2 regions of the Lysinibacillus sp. Ag94 genome follow, and region 2 is predicted to be linked to the other one. Evidence: predicted binding sites of a transcription regulator. Region 2 holds the regulator's gene; the other holds the start of a gene.
What was found. The regulator CtsR, encoded in region 2, represses protease genes until heat stress. The targets are predictions, from matches to a motif close to ATGGTCAATAAAGGTCAAACA.

Region 1: a site for CtsR is predicted at 3,509-3,529, ahead of MY533_RS02780 (ATP-dependent Clp protease ATP-binding subunit). Genes of this name have one in related genera too.

What each region holds. Positions count from the first base shown of each region.
Region 1 covers NZ_CP096780.1:631,321-641,945, reverse strand. The annotation lists gene MY533_RS02785 (YjzD family protein) at 1,075-1,269, shown strand; gene MY533_RS02780 (ATP-dependent Clp protease ATP-binding subunit) at 1,318-3,444, opposite strand; gene MY533_RS02775 (Crp/Fnr family transcriptional regulator) at 3,718-4,395, shown strand; gene MY533_RS02770 (metal-sulfur cluster assembly factor) at 5,087-5,395, opposite strand; gene MY533_RS02765 (prolyl oligopeptidase family serine peptidase) at 5,449-6,213, opposite strand; gene MY533_RS02760 (Cof-type HAD-IIB family hydrolase) at 6,335-7,144, shown strand; gene MY533_RS02755 (DegV family protein) at 7,421-8,278, shown strand; gene MY533_RS02750 (alpha-amylase family glycosyl hydrolase) at 8,360-9,829, opposite strand; gene MY533_RS02745 (YisL family protein) at 10,134-10,499, opposite strand.
Region 2 covers NZ_CP096780.1:4,515,574-4,526,198, reverse strand. The annotation lists gene corA (magnesium/cobalt transporter CorA) at 1-203, opposite strand, end outside; gene MY533_RS21525 (class I SAM-dependent methyltransferase) at 253-939, opposite strand; gene MY533_RS21520 (DUF4870 domain-containing protein) at 1,060-1,365, shown strand; gene MY533_RS21515 (CtsR family transcriptional regulator) at 1,739-2,209, shown strand; gene MY533_RS21510 (UvrB/UvrC motif-containing protein) at 2,223-2,771, shown strand; gene MY533_RS21505 (protein-arginine kinase McsB) at 2,768-3,877, shown strand; gene MY533_RS21500 (ATP-dependent Clp protease ATP-binding subunit) at 3,867-6,311, shown strand; gene radA (DNA repair protein RadA) at 6,661-8,037, shown strand; gene MY533_RS21490 (PIN/TRAM domain-containing protein) at 8,475-9,560, shown strand; gene ispD (2-C-methyl-D-erythritol 4-phosphate cytidylyltransferase) at 9,573-10,256, shown strand; gene MY533_RS21480 (hypothetical protein) at 10,411-10,625, opposite strand, start outside.

The DNA.
Region 1 (10,625 bases), 750 kb from region 2:
CATCCGATAAATCCTAAGGAATCACCCATCCGCACCGGAAATCATGCAAGAAAAAGCATTACTTTTAGGAATAAGTGAAACTGCTGAAAAAATATAAAAATGGCGGTTAATGAAAAAAAAGCTGCAATAAATCTGCAGCTTTAGCCTTGTTAATAGATGAATTATCAACAACGTAAAAGTCGATAGCGTAAAAAGATGAAAGGTGGCTCTCGCATGAATCTGCGTATGTCCAATCTATGCTCTAATAGGTCGTTAAGGATCATCTTCTCTTTGGAACATTTTATGCTCTGAAGAAATTGCTTGGTGTGTTGCCGTACAGAAGGTTTCAAACGACGTGTTGTACATTTCTTTTTATTAGGTTTGCTACCGTAGTTGTATGAACGTAATGGCTGACGCTTTAATGGTCTGGTGTTGCGGTGGTGCTTTCGGTTCAATAAACAACGTTGAGTAATACGCATCCGCTATGGTAATGAAGTAAATCACAAAAAGTAATTGTTTCATTCAATGGTTCAAAATTTTATTTCTCCCTTTTTTCAGTTCTATCAATTCGAATTGTCTAGTTATAATACGAATGATATGTAAAAAAGTTTCAAATCAAAAATGACCAATGCACAGATGACCCAATTCGCTATGAGATACCTTAAAACTCAACATTAGTTTGAATAAAAGATAACCATACGCTCACCATAAAATAAAATGGCAGCGAGTATGAACCACGTTAATTTTTCCTAATACTTTTCTCTATAACTTCTTCACGCATTAAAACAATGATAATAATTATTACCTGCCATTAATGTAGAATCAAAGAAAAGATACACTTCGTGGTGAAATTGGAAATCGAAAGTAGGCATGAACCAATCGATTATTTTTCCACATTCAAACAACACGGACTCTCTCTAGCATCAGCATTTACAACGTCTTCGAATTTCGCCGATACCAATGAAATTGCATGAAAGTACAAATTAGAATTATCGTTGTGACAAATTCGCCATGTTTCACAGAAAAGGTTTTTTTTTTTTCGATTTATGTTATGATATGATAATGATATAAAAAAGTTCGGTTGAGGTGAAATTAATGCAATATATCGTAACATTCATATGGTCATTCCTACTAGTTTCAATGTTAAACTACGTAGTAAGTTCTGTACTTGGTGTTGATTTTGATTTCCAAACTGCTGTTGTCACATCAGTTGTATTTACAATTCTTGTTTTCATCATCGGAGCAGTTATTCCAAACGAGTCAACTCCAGAAGCTGCAGACAATCATTAATTCAACTAGAAAAAACCTGTTTCGCTCAATGCGGAACAGGTTTTTTTGTTATTTTTCAACTATGCACTGACCATCATGCATTCTAATGTGCAATGTTTCACCTGGTAATACTTCACCTCGAAGCAATTCTTTTGCAACCGCAGTTTCAATATAGCGTTGCACAAAGCGTTTTAGTGGTCTAGCGCCAAACTGAGCATCTGCTCCTTGTTCTACAACCCAGTCAATTACATGTTGTTCTACTTGTAAAGTAATGTCTTGCTCAGCCACTCGTTTGACAAGCTGTTCGACATATTTCCAAGCAATCGCAGTAAAGTGTTCATCTGATAATGCATGGAACATAATAATATCATCCATACGATTTAACAGCTCTGGTTTAAAGTGTTGACGCAGTGCAGCCATCACTAAATCCTCAACTGCAACATCGTCTTCCTTCGCTTCCATTAAATAGCTTGAGCCAATGTTAGAAGTTAAAATGATCACTGTGTTCGTAAAGTTGACCATACGACCTTGGCTATCCGTAATGCGTCCATCATCTAATATTTGCAGTAAAATATTTGCAACATCAGGGTGTGCTTTTTCAATTTCATCTAATAACACTACTGAATATGGATTTCGGCGAACAGCTTCTGTTAATTGACCACCCTCTTCATAGCCAATATAGCCTGGAGGTGCCCCTACAAGACGTGATACACTATGTTTTTCCATATATTCACTCATATCAATGCGAATAAAATGATCTTCAGAATCAAACAGCTGTGCCGCTAGTGCCTTCGCAAGCTCCGTTTTACCAACACCTGTTGGCCCTAAGAATAAAAAGCTACCAATTGGTCGATGCGGGTCTTTAATACCAGCTCTAGCACGCCACACCGCTTCTGTAACAAGCTGTACAGCATTATCTTGTCCGACTACACGCTCATGCAATGTATCTTTTAAGCGTAATAATTTTTCACGCTCACCTTCTACTAATTTCGTCACCGGTATCCCCGTCCAGCGTGAAACGATAGATGCGATTTCATCAGCTGTTACCTCTTCACGTAAAATACGTGATTCCGTACCATTCTCTAATTGTTTTTCCATCTCTTGAATTTCCTTTTCAAGTGTAGGAATTTTACCATGACGTAGTTCGGCAGCTTTATTTAAATCATATTTACTTTCTGCTTCATCTAAGTCACGACGGTATTTATCAAGTTTTTCACGTTTTTTCTGAATGCCGTGTAACGCTTCTTTTTCTGTTTCCCATTGTTTACGCATGCCCTCTGAGGATTCTTTCAGCTTTGTTAATTCCTCACTAAGTTGCTCTAGACGTTTTTTACTTGCCTCGTCCTTTTCTTTACGTAACGCTTGCTCCTCAATTTCGAGCTGCATAATACGGCGCGTTACTGCATCCAACTCCTGTGGCATGGAATCTATTTCTGTTCGAATCATCGCACATGCTTCATCGATTAAATCGATGGCCTTATCTGGCAGGAAACGCTCTGTAATATAACGATTTGAAAGCTCTGCTGCCGCTACAATCGCACGGTCATGAATACGTACTGCATGATGTAACTCAAAGCGCTCTTTCAAGCCTCGTAATATAGAAACGGTATCTTCAATAGATGGCTCACGTACAAGCACTTGTTGAAAACGACGCTCTAAAGCAGGATCCTTTTCAATATACATACGGTATTCATCTAATGTTGTAGCCCCGATACAATGTAGCTCACCTCGTGCAAGCATTGGCTTCAGCATATTCCCAGCGTCCATCGCACCATCTGTTTTACCTGCACCAACAATTGTATGAATTTCATCGATAAATAAAATAATGCGCCCCTCGGAGTCTTTTACCTCTTTTAAAACACCTTTTAAGCGCTCTTCAAATTGTCCACGGTAACTAGCACCTGCTATCAAAGCACTCATATCTAACTCATACAGTATGCAATCCTTTAACCCCTCAGGCACATCACCCTTTACGATACGTTGGGCTAACCCTTCTACAATTGCTGTTTTACCAACCCCCGGCTCACCTATTAAAACAGGGTTATTTTTCGTTTTGCGTGTTAATATACGAATGACATTCCGAATTTCTTCATCACGTCCGATTACCGGATCCATTTTACCGTTTTTTACTTCATCTATTAAATTACGTCCAAATTGTTCTAATGGTTTTTTGTCATCTGTTTGTTGAAATTGCATATTTAGCACTCCCTTTCAATAATGTTAAGCGGAATCTCGTTTGCCATTCTGTTTCACAAAAAAATGTTTGACCTTTTTTGACTAACTTTATTTTACAACACACGACAAACCTCCGCAAAGAATTAGCCCTAAAATTTCTTCCCTTATAACTGGAAAATTACGTTATAATAAAAGTATGTTTCTTAGATTTAGTATCGAAATTGTTCACCATCCTTTTGTAATAATTAGACATCTTTTACAAAAAGAAAGCGATGTGTTGGAAATATGGTTATAATGCAAGAAAAATTTCATGATCTTTTTCAAAAGCACGGTGTTTTTATTAAAGTAAATAAGGATAGTAAAATTTTTTTAGAGGGCGAACGTGCGCAAGAAATTTATTATATAAAAACAGGAGCTATCTCGATTAGCCAGGAAACAGAGAATGGGAAGGAATTAACCATTCGTATTTGTGGTCCAGATAGTATTATTGGAGAAGGCTCATTATTTTGTAAACTTACGTATAATTCTATGACTGCTAAAGTTTTAGAACCCTCTAGTTTATATGTACTAAGCCGTGAATCATTGGAACTTTTACTAGTAGAACAACCTAATTTAATGGTGGAATATATGAAGTGGTTGCAAACAGAAAATTTAAAACATCAAAGTCGTTTGCGCGATTTAGTTTTAAATGGTAAAAAGGGCGCTTTATTTTCAACACTCATCCGCCTTTCAAATACTTATGGTAAGCCTTTAGAAAATGACACTATTTATATTGACCTCCCATTAACAAATACAGAAATCGCTAATTTATGTGCGACGAGTCGCGAAATGATTAATCGCATGCTTAATGACTTAAAGAAGCGAAATATTATATCCTTCGAAAAAGGTTATATTACCATTCACGATTTACAATTTTTAAAGGATGAAATTGCCTGTGAGAATTGTCCGTTACAAATATGTCGTATTGATTAAATCGTTATACGCAAAATCCCCGCTTATGAGTTGTAAGCGGGGATTTTTTATAATAGTCAAGGAAATCGTTGTGTATATTATGAGGGAGATTTCCGTTCCAGGCTACTCGCTTTCCTGTGGGCGAGCGTCGAGTAGCCTGGAACGGAAATCAGCGATAGCGTAGATATTGTTGCCGCTGACACTTCGTTTTCGGCAGACGAAACCTTTTTGTTAAAGTTGTGTATTTGCTCTTTGGAAGGTGGATGTCGATAAAAATGAAAAGTTGGGTGATAAAACGTGAAAGTTTATCGATAAAATTTAAAAGTTGGGCGATAATTCCTAAAAGTGTTCCGATAAAACTAAAAAGTTGGGTGTTATTTTGTTAAAACGTACATCATGTGATTCAGTTGATTGGAGTGCAGACTGGGCGACTCCTCAGGGATCAGATCACAAAGCGAGTGAAGCGGCTCACCGGACGCCACCAGGAAGCTTTTCTCTGTGCGAAAGCGAAGCGTCAGCTACAAATGTTTTCTGTAGCGAAAGCGAAGCGTCAGCTACAAAGCGCCTAGCCGGAACGGAAATCAACCCCTCGTTTTGCCAAGGAGCCCTATTTTTATATGACACCTTAATTTGATTAGCACAATAGTTTTTTGATGCAAAAATCCCCGCTTACTGTTGCAAGCGGGGATTTTTTATCTGCTTTATAGTGGACTTAGCGTACACCTAATGCCATTTTTGCATAGCGTGACATTTTATCTTTTGACCAAGGTGGATTCCATACAATGTTGACATTTGTACTTTTTACCTCTGGAAGCTCACCTAAAGCTGTATTCACTTGATCAACAATAACAGGTCCTAGCGGGCAACCCATAGAAGTTAATGTCATTGTAACAGTTGCTACACCTTCTTCATCTAACTCTACATCATATACTAAACCTAAGTTGACGATATCAATACCAAGCTCAGGGTCAATTACATTTTCTAATGCACCTAACAGGCTGTCTTTCATATCTTGATCCATCTGTATTTCTCCTTCCGTCACAGTGTTAACTTAATCATAGCAGATGCATCTTATTATGCCAAATGCTGCGCAAGCCATTCAGTTGCTGCTAACATGCCATCTCGAGACACAGCATGGCCCGCTCTTTTATTTGCTAAGAATTTTAAGTCTTCTGGATTTTGTTCATAGTATTTGCGTAAAGATAAATAAAAATTATACGTTTCATTAAAAGGAACGGTTTTATCTAATTCCCCATGCCAAAATAACACAGGTCTTCCTGCGAATTTTTCTGGTGTTAGGCTGACATCATATTTAGCAAGAAGCTCATTCGTTTGTTGTACTTCTTCTTCGGACATTGGCAATTTTACACCGCTTTTAGCGAATTGCTGTAATTGATACTCCGCTAATTTAAGAAACCCTGGCGCACCCATACATACTGCTGCTGTATTAATCCAGTCATAACGCTTTAAACAGCCTGATGTTACAATTCCACCCATCGATGTACCAGCAACGCCAATTTTATCATTCAGTAATAATTTTTTATTCTTTAATTCATTATATAATTGTTCAACTTCATGAATAGAATTTAAAACGATATCCCAAAAATGTAAGCTCATTTTCATCTCAGATAGACCTTCACTACGGTCGCCATGTAATTTTGCATCTGGTAATAGGACACGCACCCCCCTGCCTACTAATTGGTATGCATAATGTAAGTTATGTTCTTTTGCACTCATAAAGCCATGTAAAAAAATCACTACCGGGGTTTCTTCATTCATACTTTCCGTATGTATATGTAATAAAGGAATATTTCCCCACAATTCTTTTTCAACAATCATCTTTGTCACTCCCAATTTTTGTCTCATCTTTATGTTAGCAAACTTTTCTCACTGTGACAAAATTTTGACGAATGGATGACAAAGAGATACTATTCAAATTATAGGAAAGGGGCAATAAGCTATGAAACCGCATTTAATCGTTTTGGACTTAGATGGTACGTTATTAACGGACCAACAACAAATTTCAACAAAAACTAAAAAAACATTATTGCAGGCAAAAGAACAAGGCCATCAAGTGATGATTGCTACAGGTCGTCCTTATCGTGCGAGTGATATTTACTATCACGAGCTTGGCCTTACAACGCCCATCGTGAATTTTAATGGTGCTTACGTCCACCACCCAAAAAATGCTGCTTGGCAAACTATGCATACTCCTATTGATTTAGGTGTAGTGCATGATGTCGTCGATTCCATTAAGAGCTATGAATACGAAAATATCATTGCTGAGATTAAGGACGATATTTATGTGCATACAGAAGATGAACGGATATTAAATATTTTTAATATGGGGAATCCAAAAATTACTCTTGGGGATCTCTATACTCATTTACTTGATGACCCAACAAGTTTACTAATTCAAGCGAATGATGTAAATTCCACGATTATTCGTGATCATTTACAGGCTGTTCATGCAGAGGTCATCGAACATCGTCGTTGGGGTGCACCGCTTCACATTATTGAAATTGTTCGCCGTGGCTTAAATAAAGCAGTAGGAATCGCTCATGTAGCAAAAGATTTAGGAATCCCACGCGAGCGTATTATTGCATTCGGTGATGAAGATAACGATTTAGAAATGATCGATTATGCAGGCATCGGTGTAGCAATGGGCAATGGCATTCCTGCATTAAAAAATATTGCCAATGAAATTACTACAACCAATAATGACGATGGCATCGCTAAAATACTCATCGATCGCTTGAAATTAACCTAGATAAGTAGTAATTTGAAAATAAATACCCTATTTTTTTCTGTTTAACTTTATTCAAGAGTACTCTTTATTCGCTGAGTACTTATTGAATAAAGTTAAACATTCCTATGTTGCAATTATACTGAAACTCGATATGATAATATATCTATATAATATTTCATTCGAAATAGTTTTGAGAAACATAGAGTGGAAAGTGAAAGCTCGACACTTGTTCACCTGTTATGTAGTATAGGTATTTGAAAACTTCTCATATAGAATATTAAATTAGGGGGACAAATGATGAAAATTTTTACTGATAGTGGATGCGATTTACCAAAGTCTTACTATGAAGAAAACAATGTTGAACTTCTTCCACTACGCGTGCAATTGAACAATAATGAATATGATGATGTCGTTTCAATTGATTCCAAAGAAATTTACGATGCTATTCGTCAAGGTGCTCACCCAAAAACATCCCAAGTATCACCAGAGATTTTTCTCAACCATTTCGAAAATCTAGCAAAGAATGAAGAAGAAGGGATTTATATTGCCTTTTCATCGGAATTATCAGGCACCTATAATACGGCGGTCATGATTCGCAATCAAGTGCAGGAGCAATATCCCTCCCTTAAATTAGCTATTATCGATTCTAAGTGTGCTTCACTTGGTTTTGGCCTAGTAGTCGAAGAAGCGGTTCGACTTCGAAATACAGGTGCTTCATTGGAAGAAATCGAAGCAAAAATCACAGCTCTTACCCCACAAATGGAACACTTATTTACGGTTGAGGATTTAGATTACCTTGCTAAAGGTGGGCGTGTATCAAAGGCAAGCGCATTTCTTGGAGGGCTCCTAAGCATTAAACCAATTTTAAATGTAGAGGACGGTAAGCTTGTGCCGATTGAAAAATCTCGCGGGCGCAAAAAAGCCATCGCTCGCATGTTAGATTTAATGCAAGAACGCGGCGATGATTTTTCCGATAAAATTGTAGGTATTAGTCATAGTGATGATGTGGACTTTGCCAACGAAGTAAAGGCTTCTATCCAAAAAAGATTTTCGCCAAAAGCCATTCAAGTAACAATGATTGGCTCAGCAATTGGCTCACACGTTGGACCAGGAACAATTGCGATCTTCTTTACAAATAAAAGCTATCAAGCTTAACAAAAACCCCCTCCGCACTAAAAAGTGTTGAGGGGGTCTATCATTTTATTTTATAGTAACTACCTGTAAATGAAGCACCCTTTATGATTGAGCATCTTGCTCATTACGACGTACTTTACCTCGTCTAATAATAACAACTACAAATGCTATGAATATAACCCATACTAATCCTAGTGCTACCATATAAGGTACATTTAATCCTTCATCATCTTTAACTTGATAAATCTCTACCATTTCACGATTTAAAATAACCGGATACACGTCTTTTTCATTAATACGTACTTTTTCTTGATGGATAATACCATTTAACATTTTACCTTCCCCAAGCTGAGCAGGTGTTAAATCAACGCGTTGTGTTTTACTAGTGTTGTTAACCATGATGACCCATTTTTCTTTATCGGATGTACGTGTAAATACAAGCAGGCCATTTTCATTTGTAATAACGTCAAAATCACCGTTGCGTAATGTCTCAGATTTATTACGTAACGATTGAACATTTTTAATATATTCGATTAATTCATCATCTGTTTTAAAGTTGAAAATTTGATGTGTATCTGGCTTTGTTTCCCCGTTCATCGCAATTTCTGTACCATATTGCACAACTGGAATTCCTGGCATCATAAATAAAGCACCCATCGCCATTTTCAAACGCGTTGGTGGGAACATATTTTCTGTTGCAGAATCAAATGTGAAACGACGCGTTTCTAGGGAATCGACCATAATTTGAGTTGGCTTTTCACCCGTAAAAGGTTCCATCAACTTAGAAGAATCCATATCAACATTTTTAAATATATTACGATAAATATCAGCCGTAGCTGGTGAAATACTTGCATCAAAGTTCGCATCACTTTCTTCATTCGAAATGACATAGAGCGATTTTTTCGAATCTTTTAATGCTTTAATCACTTCATTGATAAATCCTGTATCAACACCAGCAATATTTGTTAAACGCAGCCCACCAACATTATATGTAGAGACAAAATCTGTTGCTGATTTAATAAGTGCTTCTTGTACATCTTTGTTTGTTAAGTCCCACTGTACTTGTCCATTATTTGTCGAAGCAATCCAATCCTTTTTCGCTGGATCTTTTGCCCACTCATGACTCGGACTTACGTTGTTTAGTGGGAAATCAACCATGATCGATACATTTTTAGCTTTATAGGCCTCAATGACACTTTGGAATTCCTCAGATGTACCAAAATGACGCTCAATTGTAGAGTAGCTCGTCGGCATCGATCCATCATATTTCTCAGTGGCAAAAATCGGACCAATAGAAACGATTGTAAAGCCCATCTCTCCGATAAATTTTAGTTTTTCCTGTAAGCCTACAAAATCGCCTCCTGCAAACTTAGTAGGGTCTTGCGTATTTGTATCAAAATCGTTAGTGCCCGAACCATTAAAGAAACGGTCAACGAGTAAATCATAGATGCTTTCTTCTGCAATTGTTCTTGTCGATGCTTCATCAGCATACGCAATTGGTGTAGCACTCACTAATGAAGTTGCTAGTAAAAGCGATGCAGCTGTCGCACTTATCCACTTCTTGAATTTCACTTTTAATCCCTCTCTTTCAAACCAATCCATCGTCATTTTACCAAATAAAATAGGCACGTCGCTATCATTTAAAAATATTTTCCGAAAATGCAAAATTAATTACGACAAAAAGGTGTCAACTTCTCCTACGAATACAGTTTATCGACTTGGTAGCAGGACCCGAGCAATTTTTCGAGTTACCTGAGCACTTCTTCGGTTAACCTGATAGTTTTCTGATCTCCCCAAGCGCTACTACCTAAACAATTTCATCTTCCCTCCAAAATAAAAAGCCGTGAAGCGAATCCTTCACGACCTTTCCAAATAATTATGCTAAGAAATTTTGCCCTATTGGCAGTTTGAAGCCTAAATATAATGTAATGAATAAGAATACTGCAAATAAAATCCAAAACAGACCATTTGGTTTATTTTTCTTTTGACGAACTAATACCATTTCCATCATACCAATGACTAAAATACCACCTAAGAACTTAAGACCATATTGCATTGGATCATTAGCTTGGTATTTGAAAAATAGTGCCCCACCAGTAATGATAATTAAAATGTAGAATAAACGTAATGTCATATGTAAGCCTTTTGACTGCTTGCCCATTAATGCTGCAATTAAAAAGATTACGATTGCAACTACCCAAGTAGTAATATGCAAATGCGTTTGGCTAGTTAAGAAATTCATTATTTTCCCACCTCATATTCTTTTTTCTATCAAACTCTATCCTACCATGTGATGGAAAGGGTTTCAAACATTACAATAGTGTTCATGTAATATAAAACAATTACGCCGAGGCATAATTGTTGCTGT
Region 2 (10,625 bases):
AGCTTTGGCCGCTGTAAACGCATTAAACAATCTTCTATAGCGAGTGGGTGAAAATGGAAAAATGTATCTAACAGTAGTTCTTCCTCATCGGTCGGACAATTAAAATCGACCCAGTACCATTCAAATTCGTTTTTGTGTATATCTTCAAGCGGAAAATTCTTTATAAGCTTTTGGTCTTTTGTAATGCCAATTGTACGTATCACAGCATTCACCTCAATTCTGTTAATTATAGCTTAACAGGTGTATATATCTTCACAACAAACTTTCTTTATAACATATCCAACCACCAAATAAAGTAGTCGCAAAGAATCTAGATGGTTTTGTAAAACCTGCCTGCTGTAATAGTGCTAAAATGTCCTCTTCACGCATAAATGAAAGAGAACGTATCGATTTCTCCATTTCTGCTACTTCCGATGGTGTTAGCTTTGTATGCTGTAGCCAATAAGCACGCCATAAATCAAATTGTAGCTCAGTTTCTAAGGAACCTTGCTGCCCATATTTTGAGACGAGGACAAAGGGAGCACCAGGCTTTAAATTATTCGCTATTTCTTGTAATGTTGCAAGCTTCTCCTGATCATCTTGTATAAAGTGAAGCACTAATACACAGCTTGCTGCATCAAACTTCACTGCAGGTAACTGAGTATCCAGTATAGTTCCTTGATATAAAGAAATATTATTAGGTAGAGATTTTAAACGTTCACCAGCGATTTGTAGCATCGCTTCTGACGGATCTATACCAACAAATGACCAATGAGGACTTTTCTCAGCAAGCTGTAAAATCTCATTGCCGCTTCCGGAGCCAACTACTAAAAATTCAGCTGTTTCATGTAACGCAGATTGGTAAAAGGTTTGTGTCAAACGTAGCATTGCATCATAGCTAGGGAGCGTGCGACGAATACCTTTTTCGTATTCGTTTGCAAGTTTGTTATTAAATTCCATCAGTTATCACATGCCTTTCAAAAAAATTTTAAAATCCAATTTATATTTGAAACTATTTAAGAAATAGATCCGTAAATAGTAGTACATAAAATAAAAAATTAAATGGAAGGATTGATATAAATGGAAACTAAATGGTCTAAGGTAATCATACACGCAAGTGCGTTTTTTGCGCCATGGTTAGTACCGATTATATTTTTCTTAATTAGCTCAGATGAAGAGGTAAAAAGTATTTCCGTGCAGGCCTTATTGTTCCAAGTTGTGATGGGGGTATTGATGACAATTTCGGGGATTTTAAGCTTCCTAATCATTGGTATACCGTTCTTAATTGTTTTTGGTATCATGTATTTTATTGCACCAATTATCGGTATTGTGAAGGCTCTATCTGATGAGCATTGGCGTTATCCAATAGTTGGTCGATGGGTATAATTTTTATAGACGCAAGTATATGCTAGTTGCATATGCTTGCGTTTTTTCTATAGCTGAAAAGGGCATCTTATAACTAAGAAACTTATTTCAGCGGTTGTCCAAACATCTGCAGAAATAAGTTGAAAATCATCGCTTCCATACGATAACGGCTAACTGACCTGCATCAAGCTGCTGACGCTACGCTTCCGGGCAAAAAACATCCTGCTCGCCTAACACCAAAGCCGATTCCGGACGCAATTATTCCTGGCATAGGCATAATTAATTTTTTCTAAGTGCGAAATAATTGCAATTATTTTCAAGCGTTTTGTATAATATACTCAAAGAAAGTCAAAGATAGTCAAAGTCAGTGAAGTAAGCGAGGTGTATTCCTAAAATGCGTAATATATCAGACATCATAGAAGGCTACTTAAAGCAAGTGCTTGAATTAGGTGGAGAAGGGCATATTGAAATAAAACGTAGTGAAATCGCAGATAAATTTCAATGTGTGCCCTCACAAATAAATTATGTAATCAATACTAGATTTACTGTCGAGCGAGGTTATCTTGTTGAAAGCAAACGTGGTGGTGGTGGATACATTCGAATTTTACGTGTCCGCGCGAATTCACAAATTGATCTGATTGATGATGTCCTCTCGCAAATAGAAGGTGGGGCATCGCAAACAATGGCAGAAGATTTAGTGTATCGACTAATTGATGAGCAGGTAATTTCTAAGCGAGAAGCGAAATTAATGTTAGCAGCAGTTGATCGCTCAACTCTCGATTTGCAACTCCCGTTACGGGATATTATTCGAGCAAGAATTTTACGAGCGATGCTAACAACGATTAAATATGAACAGCACAAATAAAGAGGTGATGGGAATGATATGCGAACATTGTAAGCAGCGTAATGCGACAGTTACCGTAACACAAATTCAAAATGGTCAAAAAGTAGAGCATCATTATTGTGACGTCTGTGCCTCGCAGTTCCATCCATTTCATGCTGAATTTAAGCAAGAGCCAATATCTATTCAGCAGTTATTATCCAATTGGTTTGGCTCCCCTACATGGCAGCAACAACAAGTGGGTGAAAAACAGCAGGCACCACCACAACCGCAAACATGCCCACAATGTGGATTTACGTATAAACAATTTTTAAAAGAAGGTAAGTTTGGATGCCCTAGCTGCTATGACACTTTTGGTGAACACTTACCGAAGCTCTTTAACCGTATACAGGCTGGTCCTCAACATATAGGAAAAATGCCCGGTGCCCAAAACAATGTCTATGTCATCAAAAAGCAAATTGAAGATATTCGTAAACGTATGAAGATTGCTGTAGATGAAGAACAATTTGAAGAGGCCGCAAAGCTTCGTGATGAAGCGAAGGAACTTGAGAAGCAGCTACAATTTGAAGGTGGTGATGTGTCGTGATGATTGAGTCATTTTTAGAGCGTGCTACACCGATATGGATGAGTGTAGAGGACGATTATTCAGATATTGTCATTAGTACACGCATTCGCCTTGCTCGAAATTTAGATGGTTATCGTTTTCCATTAGCCTTTACAGAGGATGAAGCATTACAGGTGGAACACGCAGTTACACATGCAATCAAGGATAGTACAGAACTTCGAGAAAATTATTCATATTTTGCTATTAAAGACTTAACGTCTTTACAGCGTCAAATACTTGTGGAAAAGCACTTGATTAGTCCTCAGCTTGCAAAAAAAGAGCGAGTTGGCTCCATGCTCTTATCTGATGACGAATCAACTAGCATTATGGTGAACGAAGAAGACCATTTACGCATTCAATGTATGACGGCGAGCTTTCAACTTCAAAAGGCATACGAGCAAGCCAATAAAATTGATCGTACCTTAGAGAAAGCTTTGCCTTACGCATTTCGAGATACATTTGGTTATTTAACAAGTTGTCCAACAAATATTGGTACTGGTTTACGAGCATCTGTCATGATGCACCTGCCTGCCCTTACTCTTACGGGTCAGATGAATCAAATCATTAATGCGATGACACGATTAGGAATGACGGTAAGAGGAATATATGGGGAGGGTAGTGAAAATATAGGGAATGTTTACCAAGTGTCAAATCAGATTACACTAGGGAAAACAGAGGATGATATTTTAGCCGATATCCAAAGTGTCGCTGAAAAAATAATTCAAAAAGAACGACATGCAAGAGGTAAGTTAATGGAAAAAGCAGAGCTTGCCTTAGAAGATCGTGTATACCGTGCTTTAGGGACATTAACACATGCTCGAATTTTAACGAGTGAGGAGGCTGCTACCTGTCTTTCCAATGTTCGTTTAGGAGTAGATTTACGGTTAATTGAAGGTATTAAAGCGACTAAATTAAACGAATGTGTTGTTAGTATGCAACCTGGATTTTTACAGAATTACGCAGGTGACGTTTTGCCACCTACTGAGCGAGATCGCGTACGAGCGGAAATGCTTCGTGAGGCACTATCTCGAGAAAATATGAGTAAGCCTATTATTCGGAGAAAAGGAGAGGATTCATTTGATGTTTAATCGTTTTACACAACGCGCGCAAAAAGTATTACAGCTTGCACAAGAAGAGGCAATTCGTTGGAAACACGAATCAATTGGAACAGAGCATATTCTATTAGGGCTTATCCGTGAAGGTGGCGGTATTGCTGCAAAAGCATTAGAAGCCATTGATATTAGTCCCCAAATGATTGAATCAGGTATTGAAGAGCTTGTAGGGAAAGGTAAAGAAGATGTTGGCCCAATTGTCCACTACACACCTCGTGCTAAAAAGGTAATAGAACTATCAGTCGATGAATCACGTAAATTAGGTCATTCCTATATCGGCACAGAGCATTTACTATTAGCGCTTATTCGTGAGGGTGAAGGTATAGCGGCCCGTGTATTAAATAATGCTGGTGTCGGATTGAATAAGGCTCGTCAGCAAGTGCTATTGTTATTAGGTAATAACGATAATGCTCAATCTGGTCAACAAGCTGCACAGGCTGCCAATACACCAACATTAGATAGCCTTGCGCGTGATTTAACGCAAATTGCTCGTGAAGGCACTTTAGATCCAGTCATTGGTCGAAGCAAGGAAATTACACGTGTTATTGAGGTTCTATCACGTCGTACAAAAAATAACCCTGTATTAATCGGGGAGCCAGGTGTTGGTAAAACAGCTATTGCTGAAGGCTTGGCACAGCAAATTATTAATAATGAAGTCCCAGAAATTCTTCGTGATAAACGTGTTATGACACTTGATATGGGGACAGTTGTTGCTGGAACAAAATATCGTGGTGAATTTGAGGACCGTTTGAAAAAGGTAATGGATGAAATTCGCCAAGCAGGAAATGTTATTTTATTCATCGATGAATTGCACACATTGATCGGTGCGGGTGGTGCAGAAGGTGCCATAGATGCGTCAAATATTTTAAAACCATCTTTAGCACGTGGTGAGCTGCAATGTATTGGTGCAACGACACTAGATGAGTATCGCAAATATATTGAGAAGGATGCGGCATTAGAGCGTCGTTTCCAACCAATTCAAGTTGATGAACCAACTGTAGAAGAAGCAATTCAAATTATTCAAGGCTTACGTGATCGTTATGAAGCACATCACCGTGTGAAAATTACTGATGAAGCAATTGAAGCGGCAGCAAAAATGAGTGATCGATATATTTCTGATCGTTTCTTACCAGATAAGGCGATTGACTTAATCGATGAAGCCGGTTCTAAAGTCCGCTTACGTTCATTCGCAGTGCCACCAAACTTAAAGGCACTTGAAGATAAGCTTGAAAATGTGCGCTCTGAAAAGAATGCAGCTGTCTCAGGTCAAGAATTTGAAAAAGCAGCATCATTAAGAGATACAGAGCAAAAACTAAAAGATGAAATCGAAACTACAAGAAAAAACTGGAAGGAAGAACAAGGTAAAGCCGAGTCAAAAGTGACAGTGGATGATGTAGCAGCGGTAGTATCTATGTGGACTGGAATTCCCGTTTCGAAAATTGCGTCAGAAGAATCGTCTAAGTTATTACAACTTGAAGAAGAGTTACACAAACGAGTTGTAGGTCAAGGAGAAGCAGTAGAGGCAATTTCTCGTGCAATACGTCGCGCGAGAGCTGGCTTGAAAGATCCGAAACGACCAATTGGCTCATTTATTTTCTTAGGCCCTACAGGGGTTGGTAAAACAGAGCTTGCCAGAGCACTAGCTGAGGTTATGTTTGGCGATGAGGACGCAATGATTCGCGTGGATATGTCTGAGTACATGGAAAAACATTCGACTTCCCGTTTAGTTGGTTCACCTCCAGGCTATGTAGGTTTTGATGATGGCGGTCAACTAACAGAAAAGGTTCGTCGTAAACCGTATTCAGTAGTATTACTAGATGAAATTGAGAAGGCACATCCAGATGTTTTCAATATCTTACTTCAAGTACTTGAAGATGGCCGTTTAACAGATTCTAAAGGTCGAGTGGTCGACTTCCGCAATACCGTTGTTATTATGACTTCAAACGTCGGTGCAGATGCTTTAAAATATCAGAAAAACCTTGGCTTTAATGTAGGTGGTACTGATACGAAGTATAAAGATATGAAGGGTACAATGCTCGAGGAATTGAAAAAAGCATTCCGTCCAGAGTTCTTAAACCGTATCGACGAAATGATTGTCTTCCACTCACTAGAAAAAGAACATTTAAAAGAAATCGTCGCAATGATGGCGAATGCTTTAACAAAACGTCTGAAGGAGCAAGACATTTCGTTAGAGTTAACGGATTCGGCACTCGAGAAAATTGCAGAGGAAGGCTATGATCCTCAATACGGTGCTCGCCCACTACGTCGTTCGTTGCAAAAACAAGTAGAAGACCGTTTATCGGAAGAACTGCTGAAAGGCAATGTAGAGAAGGGTAATCAAGTTGTTATTGATTACGTGAATGAAGAGTTTGTTGTGAAGAAAAAAGAGGAAGTTTCTACTTCTAAATAATCTTCAACAGCGAGGGGCATTCATCCCCCATCTGCCCATTAAATGTTTATTTGAAAAGAACAGCAAGGCATAGTGCCAAGCTGTTCTTTTTTATCGTCATTTAAAATTTTTGAAGGTGGTTCCTTTTTAGAGGGTTCCAAACACCTACTGAAATAGAGGAACTTAGTCTAAGAGCGCCACGTTCTGTGGTAACGACTGAGTGACCACCATCACGTTGGCCCAAAACCCCTTCGGACGATTATAAAAGGAATAAATTATGCGGGCACAATTAAAAATCTAGACGCAATTACGCCAAGGCTTAAATTGATGTACAATAAATATAAGAACAAATATTCGAGGTGGATGCATTTTGGCGAAGAAAAAAACAAAATTTGTATGCTCAAGCTGCGGCTATGAATCCGCAAAATGGATGGGAAGATGTCCAGGGTGTGGGGAATGGAATAAGATGGTTGAAGAGGTGGAGGTGGTCGCGAAAGGGCCACGAGGGGCATTCCAACATTCTGCTACGGTTACTCAAAAGGCTCTCCCTATTATGCAGATTGAAGCAGCTGAGGAATCACGAGTTGCAACAGAAATGGGTGAGCTTAACCGAGTGTTAGGTGGAGGTATCGTGCCAGGTTCTCTTGTATTAATTGGGGGAGATCCTGGGATTGGGAAGTCGACGTTGTTATTACAAGTATCTGCGTTGCTTTCGAATAAAGGGCATCGCGTGCTTTATATTTCTGGTGAGGAATCCATCCGTCAAACAAAGCTACGTGCAGAACGTTTAGGGGTGATGTCACAGGAGCTGTATATCTATTCTGAGACGAATTTAGAGTTTTTAAATCAGACTATTGACGATGTGCAGCCAAAGTTTGTTATTGTCGATTCGATTCAAACTGTTTTTCATCCAGAGGTAACGAGTGCACCTGGTAGTGTATCACAAGTGCGTGAATGTACAGCAGAACTTATGCGAATTGCAAAAACAAAGGGAATTGCAATTTTCCTAGTTGGACATGTAACAAAAGAGGGCCAAATTGCAGGGCCACGTATATTGGAGCATATGGTTGATACGGTATTGTATTTTGAAGGAGAACGACATCATAATCACCGTATTTTACGCAGCCAAAAAAACCGTTTTGGCTCTACGAATGAAATTGCTATCTTTGAAATGCTTCAGGGGGGCTTAAAGGAAGTGTTAAACCCGTCTGAGTTGTTTTTACAGGAGCGTTCACAGGGAGCGGCAGGTTCAACAATCGTAGCCTCAATGGAAGGTACACGGCCAATTCTAGTTGAAATTCAGTCACTTGTAACACCAACAAGTTTTAATTATCCAAAACGAATGGCAACAGGTGTCGATCAAAACCGTGTACAACTGCTTATGGCTGTTCTTGAAAAGAGAATGGGCCTCATGTTACAGGCGCAGGATGCATATATTAAAGTTGCTGGCGGCGTGAAACTGGATGAGCCTGCAATTGATTTAGCGGTGTTGACAAGCATCGTTTCAAGTTTTAAGGATCAAGCTGTCAGAGCAACGGACTGCTTTATTGGGGAAGTAGGTTTGACAGGCGAGGTGCGTCGTGTATCTCGTATTGAACAACGTGTGATTGAGGCAGCAAAGCTCGGATTTAAACGGGCCTTCATACCGGCTTCGAATATAGGTGGATGGGATTTCCCACAAGGTATTGAGATAGTTGGTGTGGAAACGATAAAGGATGCATTGACCGCTTGCTTTAGAGAGCTATAAAAAAGCTTGTGCATGTTGGGCAATGTTCTGACATGCACTTTTAATTTATTTCAGCGGGTGTACAAACACCCGCTGAAATAAATTAAAGCCTCCGGCGGATGTCACGGAAATCGGCAAGGAGTTCTTTGTGCATGCACAAAGCCGATTCCGGACGCAATTATGCCGAGGCATAATTGATTTGCAAGCTTTTGTAATTCATAGATAGAAGGTAGGAAACTCTAAAGGGGGTAATGGCGTCTAAGATAACGTCTGTGAAAAGGCTTCTTTAACGTCTAGCAGATGCTTAAGCATGGAAGGATTTCAATAATTGATTGTCCTCTTTCATTAGAATCGAAATGGTTGATCACAAGAATATTAATGATACTTTGATGGGTTCATAAAAGATTTTCTACAGTAAACTATGTATAATTATATAGTAAAAATGGGAGGTGACAGTTATGAAAAAATTTGTTCAAATTGCTTTTTTACTGATTGGAGGAGCATTAGGCCTTGTTTTCTTACCGCCATTATACGAATTGCTTCATTTATCATCTAATCCTTGGCTTGATAATCCCTACGTATCAGTAGCTTTAGGAGCGCTTTTACTGTTTACACTATCATTTGCCTTTTCAGATTATTTCGTAAGGCTAATTAGTTGGATGGAAGACGTGCTATTTAAAGTACCTGTTGGTGATTTATTATTTGGTACACTGGGACTTATTATCGGGCTAATCGTTGCTTATTTCTTAGGATTTGCAATTGATAGTATTGATTTACCGAAATTTACAAAGGTTTTACCAATTATATTGTCATTTGTGCTGGGCTATTTAGGGTTCCGTGTAGGCTTTAAAAAGCGAGATGAATTAATCCAGCTATTTACGTTACGTGGTCATAATACGAAGAAAAAGTTAACGGAAGGTGTAGAGCCTCAAGAAGTACGAGGTAGCTATAAACTGTTAGATACTAGTGTTATTATTGATGGTCGTATTGCAGATATTTCTGAGACAGGCTTTATAGAAGGTACGCTAGTTGTACCCCAATTTGTCCTTACTGAGCTTCAGCATATTGCTGATTCTTCGGATACATTAAAGCGTACAAGAGGTCGTCGTGGCTTAGATATTTTGAAGAAATTACAAGATGAACGTATGACGAAGGTACAGATTACTGAAGAGGACTTTGAGGATGTTCAAGAGGTTGATTTAAAACTAGTACGCCTTGCAAAGAAAATGGGGCACGATACACAAATTGTTACGAACGACTTTAACCTGAACAAAGTTTGTGAGCTCCACCACGTTAAAGTGCTGAACATCAATGATTTAGCAAATGCAGTAAAGCCTGTCGTTATTCCAGGTGAGGATATGCAAGTGATGGTCATTAAAGATGGTAAAGAGCATAATCAAGGGGTTGCCTATTTAGATGACGGCACAATGATTGTTGTTGAAGGGGGACGTAGCTATATAGGACAGGCAATTACAGTAACCGTAACAAGTGTTCTTCAAACATCAGCAGGTCGTATGATTTTTGCTAAACCAAAGGATGACTAGGAAGTGGGAAATGTGCAATATGAAGTAGTGTTGCCTGCTGCGGGAAGCGGAAAGCGAATGGGTGCAGGGCAAAATAAGTTGTTTTTAAATCTTTTAGAAAAACCAATCCTCATACACACGCTAGAGGTTTTTGAACAGGATAGCCAGTGTACTGGTATTTGGCTTGCAGTGAAGCCGGAAGAGCGTGTATTTATTCAAGAAATGCTAGAGCGGTATGGAATTACTAAAGTTAAAGGCTTACCTGATGGTGGTGCAGAACGACAGCATTCCGTCCATTCGTGCATGAAAGAAATGAAGCAGGTTGATATAGTGCTTGTGCATGATGCTGCGCGTCCGTTTATTACGCATGATATTATTGCAAATCTTGTACAAAGTGCATATAATTTTGGCGCTGCGATTGCGGGTGTTCGTGCGAAGGATACGATGAAAAAAGTGCGCGATGGTGTTATTGAAGAGACGATTGATCGAGAAAGCTTATGGATGATCCAAACCCCACAAGCATTTCAATTTGATTTAATTGTAGAGGCAGAGGATGTAGCTGAGAAGGTAGGCTTCCTTGGCACAGATGAAGCAATGCTTGTTGAGCGTCTCGGACATGAAGTGCATATTGTGGAAAGTAGCTACGAGAATGTAAAGATGACGACGCAAGAGGATTTAGTTTTCGGTGAAGCGATATTGCGTAAACGTGCTTTGTAAAGAGTAGTTGAGAAACATTAGGTAAATTACAATGGTAGCAGCTAAGCAGCTATACAAAATCCCGTAAAGAAGTAGCACTATAACTTCTTACGGGATTTTATTTTAACTTCTATTAGCGATGTTCTTAAGCAACGCTTTTTGCAGGGGAAATCCACTATTTCATAATATTCTTTAATTCTTCTATAAAAGCAGGGCGTTTTGGGTAAGTTTGTAGTAAATCAGTAATTAACCGTTCAGCTTCTACGGTATAGCCTGCCTCACGCATAACATTGATTGAACGACAGACGTCTTTATAATTTTTTCGATTAGAGGAAGATTGAGCATCTATGGTGATGGCATCAATGAAAAGTGCACAAACTTCTTCATAGT